One region of the Photobacterium nomapromontoriensis genome, then DNA from elsewhere that is predicted to be linked to it. Evidence: riboswitches for the same ligand, from Rfam matches in the RefSeq annotation. Region 1 holds a riboswitch; each other region holds the start of a gene.

Region 1 (4,706 bases):
ACGTTTTGATTTGATTATTATCCTTTGGGTTATCCAAGACCATCAAGGTATTGAGCGGTGTGGCAATCAAGGTCGCAGAGCGGATCAACGGTAAACCCGCCGCAACATCAATGGTCAGGTTAGGTTGATAAGTGATAGCTAAATCTATCTTATTCGCCGCCACCAGCTTGGGCGGCATACTTGGATCAGCCGGCTCTTGAATTTCCACATCCAGCCCGTGCTCTTTAAAATACCCTCGCTGCTCAGCAATCACGATTGGCCCGTGATTGGGATTCACAAACCAATCCAGCATTAAGGTCAGCGTCTTGGTTTCTGGTGCTGTCTTGGTTTCTGTTGCGGCCATCGCGTCAGTTGTGACTAAGGCATTCACTGACATCATGGCGGTAGCCAGTACAGTTGCGCGTAATACGGTTTTCTTATTCATTCAAAGTCCTTTGTTGTATCACAATTCCCAAGGGATCAGTTTTTTAAGCACTTGATCGGTCACGGAATACAGCGCGACAGACAATGCAGATAAAATAAACAGGGCAGCAAACATCTCGTCAATCATCATTCGGGCATTGGCCTGCAGCATCAGATACCCCAAGCCTTCACTGGAACCGACCCATTCCCCCGCCACTGCACCAATTGGCGCAATCACCACCGCGACCCGAAGGCCCGAGGCTAACGTCGGTAATGATGCGGGTAGCTGAATATGACGTAACATCTGCCACTTAGTCGCCCCCATGGTTTTAGCCAGATCGAGATAACCTAATGGCGTATTACGTAAACCGTCATAGCAACAAGTCGTCACGGGAAAAAAGATGATTAATGCGGCCATCACCACTTTGGATGCCATGCCATACCCAAGCCACAGCATCAAAACCGGCGCAATCGCAAACACAGGAATGGCCTGACTGGCGATCAACAGTGGCAGCAGCCAGCGTTTAACGGGTTTGAACAGCAACATTTGCAGCGCAAAAAACAATCCCATTGAGAGCCCAAGCAATAAACCGAGTAGTATTTCCTGCGCCGTCACCCAGGTATGCTTGAGCAACACCTCATGCCGCTGGATCAGGCGATCAAATACCTCAAAAGGCGTGGGCAAAATGAAGGCGGGCATATCAAAGATCACCACTACCGCTTGCCACAGGCCAATGATCACTAACGTACTGATGACTACTCGTGCCATCGGACTAGCAAGGCGTACTTTGTGATTATTCTGTCTCAATGCACCTGAATGCGGTGAGGCTAGGCGGGAACAGTGGCTTGTTGTGGTGGTAAATGTCGAAGGGGTCGTATTAGGCATAGTCTTGCTCCAACCGATCAATGATCGTTTGCTGCAATAGTGCGCATTCTGGATCAAACGTACGTGGTGTCGATGAACTAGGCAGGCACAGTGATTCAGCAGAGGCTGGCTGACCCCGCATGATATAAAGCTGATGAGCTAAACGCAGGGCCTCTTGGGGATCGTGGGTGATCAGCACAACGGTTTTATCGGCCAGTAACTCGCAGGCCAGATTTTGCAGCCGATAACGTGTCACGGCATCTAATGCAGAAAAGGGTTCATCCATTAATACCACTGGCTTATCTTGCAACAGGGTTCTTACCAGCGCGACCCGTTGCCGCATGCCGCCCGATAGCTGCTGGGGTAACGCCTTGGCGTGCTCAGCCAGTCCAACCTTATCTAATAACGCCAATGCTTTTTCTTGCTGATCAGCACTCGCCCGATCACCAAACTGAGTGCTCAGCATGACGTTATCTAATACCGACAGCCACGGCATCAACAGATCTTGCTGCGCCATATAAGCCACCTGATGATTGAGGTCGCACGCAGGCTCTATCATCAGCTCCCCCGACCACGTCACTTTGCCGCCAAGTAATCCCGCAAGGTATCTCAGAAGCGAGCTTTTGCCGCAACCGCTTCGACCGAGAATACAAGTCCAGCGCTGAGCGGGGATGTGCATATTCACCCCTTCCAGCGTCGCAACCTGACTGTCGTGATAACGAAGCGAACCGCCAGAAATATCAATACCGACGGACACGTTAGCGAACATTCGCGTGACCATCAAAGAAATGGTTAACCGGACCGTGCCCTTTGCCAATGTCGAGTTCGTCAGCATGCGCAATAGCCTGAGAAATATATTGCTTACCCAGTTCAACCGCCTGCTGCAAGCCGTTACCCTGCGCGAGATAAGAGGCTATCGCTGAAGACAAGGTACATCCGGTGCCATGCGTATTACGCGTATTGACACGTTTTGCACTGAACGGTACGACATCATCAGCGAAAATGAGCAAATCTTTACTGTTTTCATCCTGCTCTAAATGACCGCCTTTGAGCAGTACCGTATGCGCACCAAGCAAACGAAGATCGGTGATCATAGCCGTCATTTCTGCTTCTGTTGTTGGTACTTCGCTGCCAATTAGCGCAGCACCTTCAGGTAAGTTAGGCGTGATCACATCAGCCAGCGGCAATAGCTCCGCTTTCAGGGTGTTAATCGCCGATGCTTTCAATAGCAAATCGCCGCTAGTCGCGACCATAACCGGATCAACGACTAAGAACTGGGGGCGATATTGTTTAATTTTGGCGGCAACAACATGAATAATGTCAGCATCAGCCAACATACCGACTTTGACCGCAACCACATCTAAATCTGAAAACACCGCATCAAGTTGCTTTTCAACATGTTCAAGGGGGATGGGGAAAATGGCGGACACGCCCAGGGTATTTTGCGCAGTAATGGCGGTGATCACCGAACAGGCATAGCTGCCCGTGGCGGATATCGCTTTAATGTCGGCTTGGATACCCGCGCCACCGCCACTGTCTGATCCGGCAATGGTTAACACAATCGGGGTTGCTGCGGCATGAGAGTGGGGGTGAGAGGTAGAAGTTACGATAACGTCTGGCATAAAAGCTCCTATAGCTGGCGCGCTGGAACTTTTATCAAGCTGAAGATTTAAGCGGGAAAGAGATCAAATCGTCACAAGCAAGATGGATAGTTCCCTACGCCAGTATTAACTGAATCAGGTTCAACGGGTCTCGCAACATGCGATCTCAGCCTACTGGCCCCCCGACTATATATGCTGTGATAGTACCAAGTTTGAGTAAAAGAACAATATATCTTGCTGTATAGAATGTGGATTCTGTGGGTTATCGCATAATTAGTGTCCACTACTAATCACATGCAACAAAAGTACTGGCAGGGTCTAAATAAACGGCTTTTTTCCACCCTTGGGTTTCTGTAGTGATGTTCCACACATACGGAAACAGGGATAAAACTGAATAATGCAGATGGGCGGGCTTGCCCTTGGCATTACCGGTACTACCGACTTTACCAATGTGTGTTCCTTGCGTTACCCACCCAGTGGCGTTATCTGAAATCACACTTAAATGGGCATAATAGTAAATACTCCATTTCGGCCCTAGTATCGCAATAACATTGCCGCCTTTTGCTAGGGTACCGCTATACAGCACGATCCCACTGGTGGCCGCTACAACGGGTGTATCATTCTTGGCAAAGATATCAATGCCTTTATGCACCCCTGAACTGCCCCACGGCTCATACCAAAAGGTTTGATGGTTCCAATCATTACAACTCGCCTTATCGACGGGAATGAGAGAAGCCGCAGGAAAAACCAGACCAATAAAAATGACAATAAATGCGACTAAAAATACTTTTTTCACTGTAATAAATCCTTTCATTACAAGAGGGTTACCGCCAACACAAAGGGCTGAGCATACTCACTGTACTCAATACCAAAACACCCATGATTAATAGCGACTAGGCTTAAAATATCAGTCGACGTAATCATTTCATAGCGACGGTTCAATTTTTAGGCGCAGGGTGATTTTTATCGACACAATCTCATTGAACTCGATCACGAATTCATGCCAATATGGGTGTCCGCAAGGCATCATACAGGGAGTCCATGATGACATTGATACAAGCGGCGTTAACCGTTCCGGCTCATCTTCTACCGGGAGGGATTATTCCTCAAGCCGCACAATTTGGTTTCAAACGCATAGAGAAAAAACGCATAGAACAAAGCGCGCCCGTCGATCTGGTTCAGTTCACCTTCTCATCCCCTTCCCCGTCATTAAAAACCATGATTTTCGACCAGGCACTTGAACGCTTTCTGTGGCACTTTGCCAAGGGCACACCTTACCAAATCAATAAATCATTCAGTGACCCCAGTGCCAATGAGTGCCTAAGCTATCACTACCGTGATAACCAGTTAACCGAGCAAGCAATGCCTTTGGCAGACATCCTCAATGCCAAAAACCCGCATTAAAAATGCTACTTATTATCTTTAACTGGTACCCTACGACCGTTCAACATTCCCCAACATGCACAAGTTCAGTTGCCCCGTTATACCGGGGCTCTGAAGTGCGATCCCTATCACGCTTGCTGACGACCGTTACAAATATCCAGTAAAAGCTTGCTTTCTCTTCTATCGAACCTGCTCTCCTCTCCCTATATTGTCAGCATAAGGACTTTCCATGACAGGAGAAAAGAATGAGAGTGGTCGCGATTACAGCTTGCCCTACAGGCATTGCTCATACGTATATGGCAGCGGATAAACTAACCGAGACTGCTAAAAAACTGGGTATTAGCATTAAAGTTGAAACCCAAGGTGCGATGGGGATTGAAAACCGCCTTACCGAGCAAGATATCCAGCGGGCCGACATCGTCATTCTTGCCGCTGATATCAATATTGAACACAGT
Region 2 (4,706 bases), on a different contig from region 1:
AAGACATCAAACCTCAAATCACTTGGGGAACCAACCCCGGTCAGGTGATTGCGGTTGATCAACCGATCCCAGACCCAAGCGGTTTTAGCGATCCGGTTGAGCAGGCATCGGCGGCAAAAGCACTGGCTTATATGGGGCTGGAAGCAGGCAAGAAACTGTCTGATTTTTGCATCGACAAGGTCTTTATCGGCTCATGCACCAACTCGCGCATTGAAGATATGCGTGCCGCCGCTGCCGTCGCCAAAGGCCGCAAAGTCGCCGCCAATATACAAGCGCTAGTCGTTCCGGGCTCGGAGCAAGTCAAAGCACAAGCTGAGCAAGAAGGCTTGGATCAGATCTTCATCGAGGCGGGATTTGAATGGCGTTTGCCGGGCTGCTCGATGTGTCTGGCGATGAACAACGACCGCTTGGGGCCGCACGAGCGCTGTGCGTCAACCAGTAACCGCAACTTCGAAGGTCGTCAGGGCCGTGATGGCCGTACCCATTTAGTTAGCCCGGCCATGGCAGCCGCTGCAGCATGTGCCGGTCACTTTGTGGATATCCGCGAGCTTGAACACGACGCCATCACCGCTTAACAGAAGGAACAAGACAATGACAGGATTCAAACAACATACTGGCTTGGTGGTTCCTCTGGATGCGGCCAATGTCGATACCGATGCGATCATCCCCAAGCAATTTTTGCAGAAGGTAACCCGTCTCGGTTTTGGTCAGCACCTGTTCCACGACTGGCGCTTTCTTGATGATGCCGGTCAGCAGCCCAACCCTGATTTTATCATGAACGCCCCCCGCTATCAGGGGGCCACCGTTTTGCTCGCCCGCGAGAATTTCGGTTGTGGTTCATCCCGCGAGCATGCCCCGTGGGCGCTGGCCGATTACGGGATCCAAGTAATGATCGCACCAAGTTTTGCCGACATTTTCTATGGCAACTCGATCAATAACCAAATGGTCCCCGTCCGTTTGAGCGAACAGGAAGTGGATGAGATTTTCCAGTTCGTCACCGCCAATGAAGGGGCGCAGGTAACCGTCGATCTAGAGGCGATGCAGGTGAGTGCCAACGGTAAGCAGTATGGCTTTGAGATTGATGAATTTCGTCGTCACTGCCTGCTTAATGGGCTAGATAACATTGGCCTGACGTTGCAGCATGAAGCCAAAATTGCCGATTTTGAAAGTAAAATCCCGACATTTCTGGCCTAACTATCGATAAGTTGCCACCTTGGTGACCACATAGCATGTCACAATCCAAAAGCCCCGGCATCTGCACTGACCGGGGCTTTTACTGCCGCCGATTACCGATAAACAGCCTCGCCCATCGGATGACATGAAATAAACCAGCCATTAGTCAGGTCATGTATAGTCTCAATAAGCCGTTATCACCAATCACGTTCACAAGGATGGCCAACCATGCGCCTGTTACTTACCCTCTGTTTTGTTTTCCTATCAGCCGCAAGCTGGGCCGCGCCTAAAGCGGATTTGTGGGCCTACTGGCAACCGTCTCAGGCCACCAGCCAACAGACGGTTGATCACCAACGCTGGCAGCAGTTACTGGATCGCTATCTGGTGGTGAAGCCCAACCAGACCCTGTTCCGCTATCGTGCCGTCAGTGATGATGACAAATACGCGCTCAATCGCTACCTCCGTGAACTGGCGACGCTCGATCCGCGCCAGCTTAACCGTGATGAACAATTTGCCTACTGGGTGAATGTGTATAATGCCCTGACGGTACAAGTGATCCTCGATAACTATCCATTGCAATCGATCACCAAACTAGGCGGATTTTTCAGCTTTGGGCCGTGGAATGAAAAGCTCATCACCATCAACAATAAAACACTCTCTTTAAATGATATTGAACACCGAATCTTGCGCCCCATCTGGCATGATCCTCGTATTCACTATGCGGTTAACTGTGCCAGCCTCGGCTGTCCGGATCTTCAACCGCAGGCCTTTACCGCCAGCAATCACGAATCCCTGCTCGAACTATCAGCTCGCCGTTTTATTAATAGCAGTAAAGGAGTCAGCCCAGCTGGTGATACGGTGCGTTTATCCTCTATCTACGACTGGTATGGCAGTGATTTTGGCAACAAAACACAACTACAAGCTCACCTCAACACCTATCGTAAAGGCACTCCGATCCAACTCAATAAGGTGAGCTACGACTACAACTGGGCACTGAACGAGCCCAACTAATGCGTGGTGCTGGCAACCCGCTCAATAGCACATTACAATAACGCTTGTTCTCATTGGGGAGCCCGCCAACACTGACGCGACAACGCGAAACAATCGAACGGCTGAGATTGCATCTGCAAGACCCACTGAACCTGATCCAGTTAGTACTGGCGTAGGAATTGAGACAGCGATAGATCGCCCTTATCACTCACAGCACGATGCTGGATGTTCTCAACCCTGTGCCCCCTTTATATGTCCTCTTGCCGGATGCAAGAGAATCAGGAGCGCATAGTGACAAAATTACTTCCTCTTTTGACCCTTTCCTTAGCGACCAGCTCTGTATGGGCGGCCGATAACACCCTGACCGTCTATACCTACAGCTCATTTGCATCAGACTGGGGGCCAGGACCTGCGATTGAAAAAGCCTTTGAAGCCCAATGCAATTGCAACCTCGAATTCGTGGCGCTGGATGATGGCGTCTCGATCCTTAATCGGGTTCGCCTCGAAGGCAAAAACACCAAAGCCGATATCCTGCTGGGGCTGGATAACAACCTGATCAGCGAAGCCAAAAAAACCGACCTTCTGGCCGAACATCACGTCGATACCAGCAAGGTCAATATCCCAATGGGCTGGACGGATACTACATTTGTTCCCTACGACTACGGTTATTTCGCTTTCGTCTATGACAGCACCAAGCTGACCACACCACCGAAAAGCCTGGCAGAGCTGCTCAAGCGTGATGATATCAATATCATTTATCAGGATCCTCGCACCTCTACCCCGGGGCAGGGCCTGATGTTGTGGATGAAATCCGTCTATGGCGACAAGGCATCAGCAGCCTGGCAGCAACTGGCAAAGAAAACCGTTACCGTGACCAAGGGCTGGTCCGAAGCCTACAACATGTTCCTCAAGGGCGAGTCTGATATGGTGCTGTCATACACCACCTCACCGGCCTATCACATCATTGCGGAAGGCGAGAATAAGTATAAAGCGGCCGATTTCAGCGAAGGTCATTACATGCAGGTAGAAGTCGCGGCCAAGCTAAAAAACAGAGCCAATGACGCACTGGCTGATCAGTTTCTGGCATTTATCCTGACCCCTGAGTTTCAACAAGTGATCCCTACCGGTAACTGGATGTATCCGGTCATAGAGCAGACACTACCCACCGGTTTCAAACAATTAACTCTGCCTGTCAAATCTCTGGAATTCACCGCAGATGAGGTTGCAAAAAACCGTCGCAGCTGGATCAGAGAGTGGCAACAGGCTCTTACTCAGTAGCTATTACCCATAGTAGGCACTTACTTTGTACACCCGTCGTACCACTTATCTACCCGGCCTGTTTTCCGCCGGGCTTATCGCCAGCATAGTGATCAGCGCCCTGTGGGCGCTGATCAATGAAGCCCGCGACCTCGATATTCTGTCACTATGGCAAGACCCATACTTACGTCACGTCACCGGGTTTTCCTTCACTCAGGCCCTACTGTCAACGCTGCTCAGCATTCTACCCGCCATTCCAGTGGCCTATGCCTTGTATCGCCGACAGTTCCCCGGCAAAGTACTGCTACTGAGGTTGTTTGCCATGACACTGGTGTTACCGGTACTGGTGGCGGTATTTGGCTTACTGGCAATCTATGGCAACAATGGCCTGATCATGAAAGGGCTGACCGCTCTGGGCTGGCAAGACGGGGTCTCCCTATATGGCCTGCAAGGGATCTTGCTAGCACATGTTTTTCTCAATTTGCCACTGGCGACCCGATTGCTCTACCAAAGTTTGGAAGGGATCCCTTTTGATCAGCATCAGCTCGCAACCCACCTTGGGCTGTCTAGCTGGCAACAATTTCGCTTTGTTGCCTGGCCGCGGCTGCGTCAACAGCTACCGCACGTCATCGGGTTGGTGTTCATGTTATGCTTTACCAGCTTTGCGGTGATCATGGCATTGGGCGGCGGCCCGAAAGCCACTACCATCGAACTGGCGATTTATCAGGCCTTACGCTACGACTTTGATCTCGCTGGTGGGGCGATCCTCGCGCTATGGCAAATGCTGCTTTGCTGCAGCCTAGTGTTGTTGAGCCAGCGTTTTGCCAAACCCCTTGCCACATCTAGCCAGTCGGTAACCCACCATCGACTCGTACAATTCGACAGCTTCGCCAGCCGCTGCTGGGATAGCGGCTGGATAGTCCTTGCCCTGCTGCTGGTGCTGCCACCATTAGTCGCCGTGCTCGTCTCAGGCCTAAATACGCAGATCCTGATCCAGCTCACTACCCCTGCACTATGGCAAGCAGTACTTCACTCATTACAAATCGCGACTCTCTCGTGTACGCTGGCACTGCTCGGCGGGTTCAGCATTTTACTTACCAGCCGTCAATGGCAATTACAACAACAGCGTTGGCGAGCTGATGGCCTAGAGCTTCTCGGCACCATAATTTTAGTCACACCAGGCTTGGTGCTGAGTACCGGGATCTTCTTGCTGTTGCGTCAGTACACCGATGCCTTGGCTGCCGCGTTCTGGGTGGTAGTTACGGTGAACGCCTTGATGGCACTCC
Region 3 (4,706 bases), on a different contig from region 1:
ATTTGTGAATGGAAGGAGAGGTGATCATGGCGCTTTACCAAATCGTATTATTGGCTGTTAATCCCGATGATAAAGAAGCACACCGACTTATGGTAAAAGCGGCGGTTATTGCAGAGCAGAATCATGCAGAATTACATCTTGTTTTTGTTGAACCCGGCATGGGGAATATTAGTTTCGCAGATGCTGAATTAGAGCTTGATGAAGCGCATAACGAGCTTGCCCATAAAAGAATGAAACAGTTAACTGCATTATCTGAGCTGTCACCTTATAAAGTACAGGCGGTACACATGGCTAATGGTGATGTAATTAAACATTTAACTACTTTAGCTGAACAGTTAGAGGCCAATTTGGTAATCACTGGCTGCCGAAAATCGGGTATTCATTGGTTTGGTGATATCAGTCATGCATTATCACACCAGCTAAATGCTGATGTGCTGATTTGTCAGTAAGTGGGTAAAGTGTGAGTCAGGGAGCGGTTTAATCAACGAGGTGGATAATTATTGGTTTTAGGCTTGCTGCTACTCTGATACTTTTTTATACTCATTAATACTTGTCGGAGTGCCAATTGGCTGAGACCGCATTGCGGGATCCGTAGAACCTGATCAGGCTAATACCTGCGAAGGGAACAAGAGAATGTCTTCTGTATTGCTATTTTTTTGACTATAGCCGCTGTTTCAGATGATGCTACAAGCCCTATATGTGGCCTCTTGTTTACGCACCTATCCGCCAAGCAACTTCCCTTATTATGGATAACAAGGAAATTGCTATGTCGAATCGCAAACAAGCGAGACTGGACGCGAAACAATTTATTGAATCACTTACCACCCAACCTTACCCAAGCTCACAGAAAATTTATGTGCCAGGTAGCCGTGATGATATTCGTGTGCCTATGCGAGAAATCACGCTTGCCGATAGCCTTATCGGTGGATCTAAAGAATCCCCTATCTTTGAATCCAATGAGCCCGTGCGAGTTTATGATACCTCGGGTTTCTATACTGATCCTCTGCATCAAATTGATATTTATTCTGGGTTGCCCAAACTTCGTGAAGCGTGGATAGCAGAGCGTGGCGATACCGAGTTATTAAGTGAATTGAGTTCTGCATATTCCAAAGAGCGCCTAGCTGATGAGACTCTCGATGAGTTTCGTTTCAGCGAGCCGGCTCGTATTCGATGCGCTAAATCTGGAACTAATGTCACCCAGCTTCACTATGCCCGTAAAGGGATCATCACACCAGAAATGGAATATATTGCCATACGTGAAAATATGGGGCAGGCAAAATACCGTGATGAAGTTTTGAATCATCAGCATTCCGGGATGAATTTTGGGGCCAATTTACCACCAACTATTACGCCTGAGTTTGTCCGTCGTGAAGTCGCGGAAGGCAGGGCGATTATTCCTTCCAATATCAACCATCCTGAATCTGAACCAATGATTATTGGTCGTAATTTTTTTGTTAAGGTTAATGCCAATATCGGCAACTCCTCCGTTAGTTCCTCCATTGAAGAAGAAGTGGAGAAGTTAGTATGGTCGACCCGCTGGGGCGGGGATACTGTGATGGATTTGTCGACTGGTCGCAATATTCATGAAACGCGAGAATGGATAATCCGTAACAGCCCTGTTCCTATTGGTACAGTACCGATGTATCAGGCATTAGAAAAAGTGAACGGCATTGCTGAGGAGCTTAACTGGGAAGTGTTCCGCGATACCTTGCTTGAGCAAGCCGAGCAGGGTGTTGATTATTTCACTATTCATGCTGGTGTTCTTCTGCGTTATGTACCTATGACAGCAAAGCGAGTTACCGGGATTGTCTCCCGGGGGGGCTCGATTATGGCGAAGTGGTGTCTGGCTCACCATCAAGAAAGCTTCCTCTATGAGCATTTTCGTGAGATCTGTGAAATCTGTGCTCGGTATGATATTGCATTGTCGTTAGGCGATGGTTTGCGTCCGGGCTCAGTGGCTGATGCTAATGATGAAGCACAATTCAGTGAATTACGGACATTAGGGGAGCTGACCAAAGTTGCTTGGGAGTTCGATGTCCAAGTGATGATTGAAGGGCCAGGACATGTGCCAATGCACATGATCAAAGAAAACATGGATGAGCAGCTAACGCATTGTCATGAAGCACCATTTTATACTCTCGGTCCGCTGACGACTGATATTGCTCCGGGATATGATCATATTACCTCAGGGATTGGCGCTGCGATCATAGGGTGGTACGGTTGCGCCATGCTGTGCTACGTGACACCGAAAGAGCATCTTGGTCTGCCAAATAAAGACGATGTAAAGGTGGGACTGATCACGTACAAGCTATGTGCCCATGCGGCAGACTTAGCGAAGGGGCATCCCGGAGCTCAGGTACGAGATAACGCCCTTTCAAAAGCGCGGTTTGAATTTCGCTGGGAAGACCAATTTAATTTAGCTTTAGACCCAATTACGGCGCGAGCTTATCACGATGAGACACTCCCTCAAGAATCTGGCAAAGTTGCCCATTTTTGCTCTATGTGTGGCCCTAAGTTCTGTTCGATGAAGATCTCACAGGAAGTACGCGAGTATGCCAAAGGCCTGGATGAACCCGAGGCTGTGGCTATTCGAATGCTAGAAGATCCGCTCGATGGTATGCAGCAAAAAGCCGATGAATTCCGATCTAGGGGGAGTGAGCTTTATCATCCGGTAAAAGAGGAGGAGTAATGAGTGATTTATGTTTACCCGATCACCTAACACCGTTGTTGATGCAGATTGAGCCCTTATTGGCTGCTGCAGATCAATACCAGCTTGGTGAAGCTGTTATTGTGGAGTGGAGTGATTCGGCAGTGGTAGACATTCAGGCAGGAGGTTTATCGCTGAGTGTGGCGTTTAATCCATCTGAGCCTGTAGCGGGCTATGAGGTGCGAGATCAATGGCTCGCTCCTTATCCTACGTTGTCAGACATGCAGCAGCTCGTAGCTGATACACCTAATTTGATAGTGTGTGGGTTGCCGACGGAGCAAGGCTGTGTGGATCTGTGGCATCATAATGGTGAAGCCCGTGGTGTATATTGCCATCATGCGGGTGCAAGTGAGCCACAACGAGCAATGTTACTCTCTGCGTTAGCCTTGGATTTTCCGCTTGAAGATGCGGTGACGTTGGCTCGTGCTCATGCAAGGGGATACCAAGCCAGTCATGTCGATGGGCACGGTGAGATGGGGTGGCCGACGACTCGAGAGTTATTTCCTCGACCGTTAACGGCTAATCACCCCGAAGTAGAGATGTTAGGTTGGGTGAGCAAGGAAGTCAGTGTGGCGCCTTTTATGGCGGTTGAACGCAGTAAACTGGCGCTCTATCCGGTTGTCGATACAGCAGCATGGGTCGAGCAGTTGTTAGCTCTAGGAGTTAATACGACTCAGTTGCGCATCAAAGATCCTAGTGAGCCGAGTCTGCCATCCCAAGTGGCGGATATTATTGCGGCTGGAGAGCGCTATCAGGCACAGGTTTTTGTAAATGATTATTGGCAGTTGGCCATTGAACATCAGGCTTACGGGGTACATTTGGGGCAGGAAGATCTCGAAACGGCAGATTTGTTTGCGATCCAGCAGGCCGGACTTCGACTTGGATTATCAACCCACGGGTATTATGAGATTCTGCGTGCTGCTGAGTTTTCACCAAGTTACATTGCGCTTGGCCATATTTTCCCCACCACGACGAAAGACATGCCGTCAAAACCGCAGGGATTGAATCGATTAGCATTATATCAAAAGCTAATTGGCGAGGCCTTTCCAACTGTTGCTATTGGCGGCATTGATTTATCTCGGGCTGAGAAAGTATGGCGAACCGGGGTAACCAGTGTTGCTGTGGTTCGGGCTATCACTGAGGCGACTGATCCAGCGCTGGCAATCGAGGCGTTTAAGCGAATCTTGGTAAGGCCGAATATGACGGAGTCTGATAATGCTCAGTGATCCGGCATTTCTTCGCTATAACCGGCAAATTATGTTGCCGCAAATTGGAGTGCAGGGTCAAGAGAGGCTGAACGAGGCCAAGGTATTATTGGTCGGGGCGGGAGGACTTGGCTCTGCTGCCATGCTGTATTTGGCGGGTGCAGGGATCGGCCATTTGGTTATTGCCGATGATGATATTGTCGAGAGTTCTAACCTGCAGCGGCAGGTGATCTATCGCGATAGTGATTTGGGCCAATCCAAGGCAGAACAAGCAGCAGTACAGGCACAAGCATTAAATCCGCTGATCAGAGTGCGGCCTGTGAAGGCCCGGTTAGCGGGTGAGCGGCTCGCCATGGAGGTCGCACTGGCTGATGTGGTCCTCGATTGTTCCGATAATCTGGCCACTCGACATGCGGTGAATCAGGTGTGTTTTCAGGCCCAAACCCCATTGATAGCGGGTGCTGCGATCCGCTGGCAAGGACAGTTGATGGCGTTTGATTTTCGTGAAGGTATCGGCCCGTGCTACCACTGTTTATTTCCTTTGGCAGGCGATACCTTTGAACAACCCCAGAATTGCAGTAATGCCGGTATTGCCGGCCCGGTTGTCGGCATTATGGGGACGATGCAGGCGCTTGAAGCGATCAAGTTCCTATCTGGTGCTGGGCAGGTGGCGTTTGGCCGTTTGCTACAGTTCGATGGCCTGAGCATGGCCTGGCAAACCTTTAATCTTGCGCAAGATACATCGTGTCCCGTATGCAGTACAGGAGAGTAATGCCATGACCCCCCCTTCATCG

What was found. Region 1 has a riboswitch for thiamine pyrophosphate ahead of thiD (bifunctional hydroxymethylpyrimidine kinase/phosphomethylpyrimidine kinase). Riboswitches for the same ligand answer to the same signal wherever they lie in the genome.
Region 2: it holds a riboswitch for thiamine pyrophosphate, as region 1 does, so the genes downstream of both, thiB (thiamine ABC transporter substrate binding subunit) here and thiD (bifunctional hydroxymethylpyrimidine kinase/phosphomethylpyrimidine kinase) in region 1, are expected to answer to the same signal.
Region 3: it holds a riboswitch for thiamine pyrophosphate, as region 1 does, so the genes downstream of both, thiC (phosphomethylpyrimidine synthase ThiC) here and thiD (bifunctional hydroxymethylpyrimidine kinase/phosphomethylpyrimidine kinase) in region 1, are expected to answer to the same signal.

The regions. Positions count from the first base shown of each region.
Region 1 is NZ_JAKJSL010000028.1:20,835-25,540, forward strand. It holds gene L4D12_RS11805 (ABC transporter substrate-binding protein) at 1-424, opposite strand, end outside; partial or broken gene L4D12_RS11810 (ABC transporter permease) at 443-1,165, opposite strand; gene L4D12_RS11815 (ABC transporter ATP-binding protein) at 1,281-2,036, opposite strand; gene thiD (bifunctional hydroxymethylpyrimidine kinase/phosphomethylpyrimidine kinase) at 2,026-2,889, opposite strand; TPP riboswitch at 2,964-3,063, opposite strand; gene L4D12_RS11825 (M23 family metallopeptidase) at 3,155-3,664, opposite strand; gene L4D12_RS11830 (hypothetical protein) at 3,910-4,272, shown strand; gene L4D12_RS11835 (PTS fructose transporter subunit IIB) at 4,497-4,706, shown strand, end outside.
Region 2 is NZ_JAKJSL010000026.1:43,507-48,212, reverse strand. It holds gene leuC (3-isopropylmalate dehydratase large subunit) at 1-575, shown strand, start outside; gene leuD (3-isopropylmalate dehydratase small subunit) at 592-1,194, shown strand; gene L4D12_RS10805 (DUF547 domain-containing protein) at 1,402-2,184, shown strand; TPP riboswitch at 2,229-2,359, shown strand; gene thiB (thiamine ABC transporter substrate binding subunit) at 2,455-3,441, shown strand; gene thiP (thiamine/thiamine pyrophosphate ABC transporter permease ThiP) at 3,467-4,706, shown strand, end outside.
Region 3 is NZ_JAKJSL010000058.1:35,501-40,206, reverse strand. It holds gene L4D12_RS22770 (universal stress protein) at 27-449, shown strand; TPP riboswitch at 545-642, shown strand; gene thiC (phosphomethylpyrimidine synthase ThiC) at 767-2,689, shown strand; gene thiE (thiamine phosphate synthase) at 2,689-3,933, shown strand; gene L4D12_RS22755 (HesA/MoeB/ThiF family protein) at 3,923-4,684, shown strand; gene thiS (sulfur carrier protein ThiS) at 4,689-4,706, shown strand, end outside.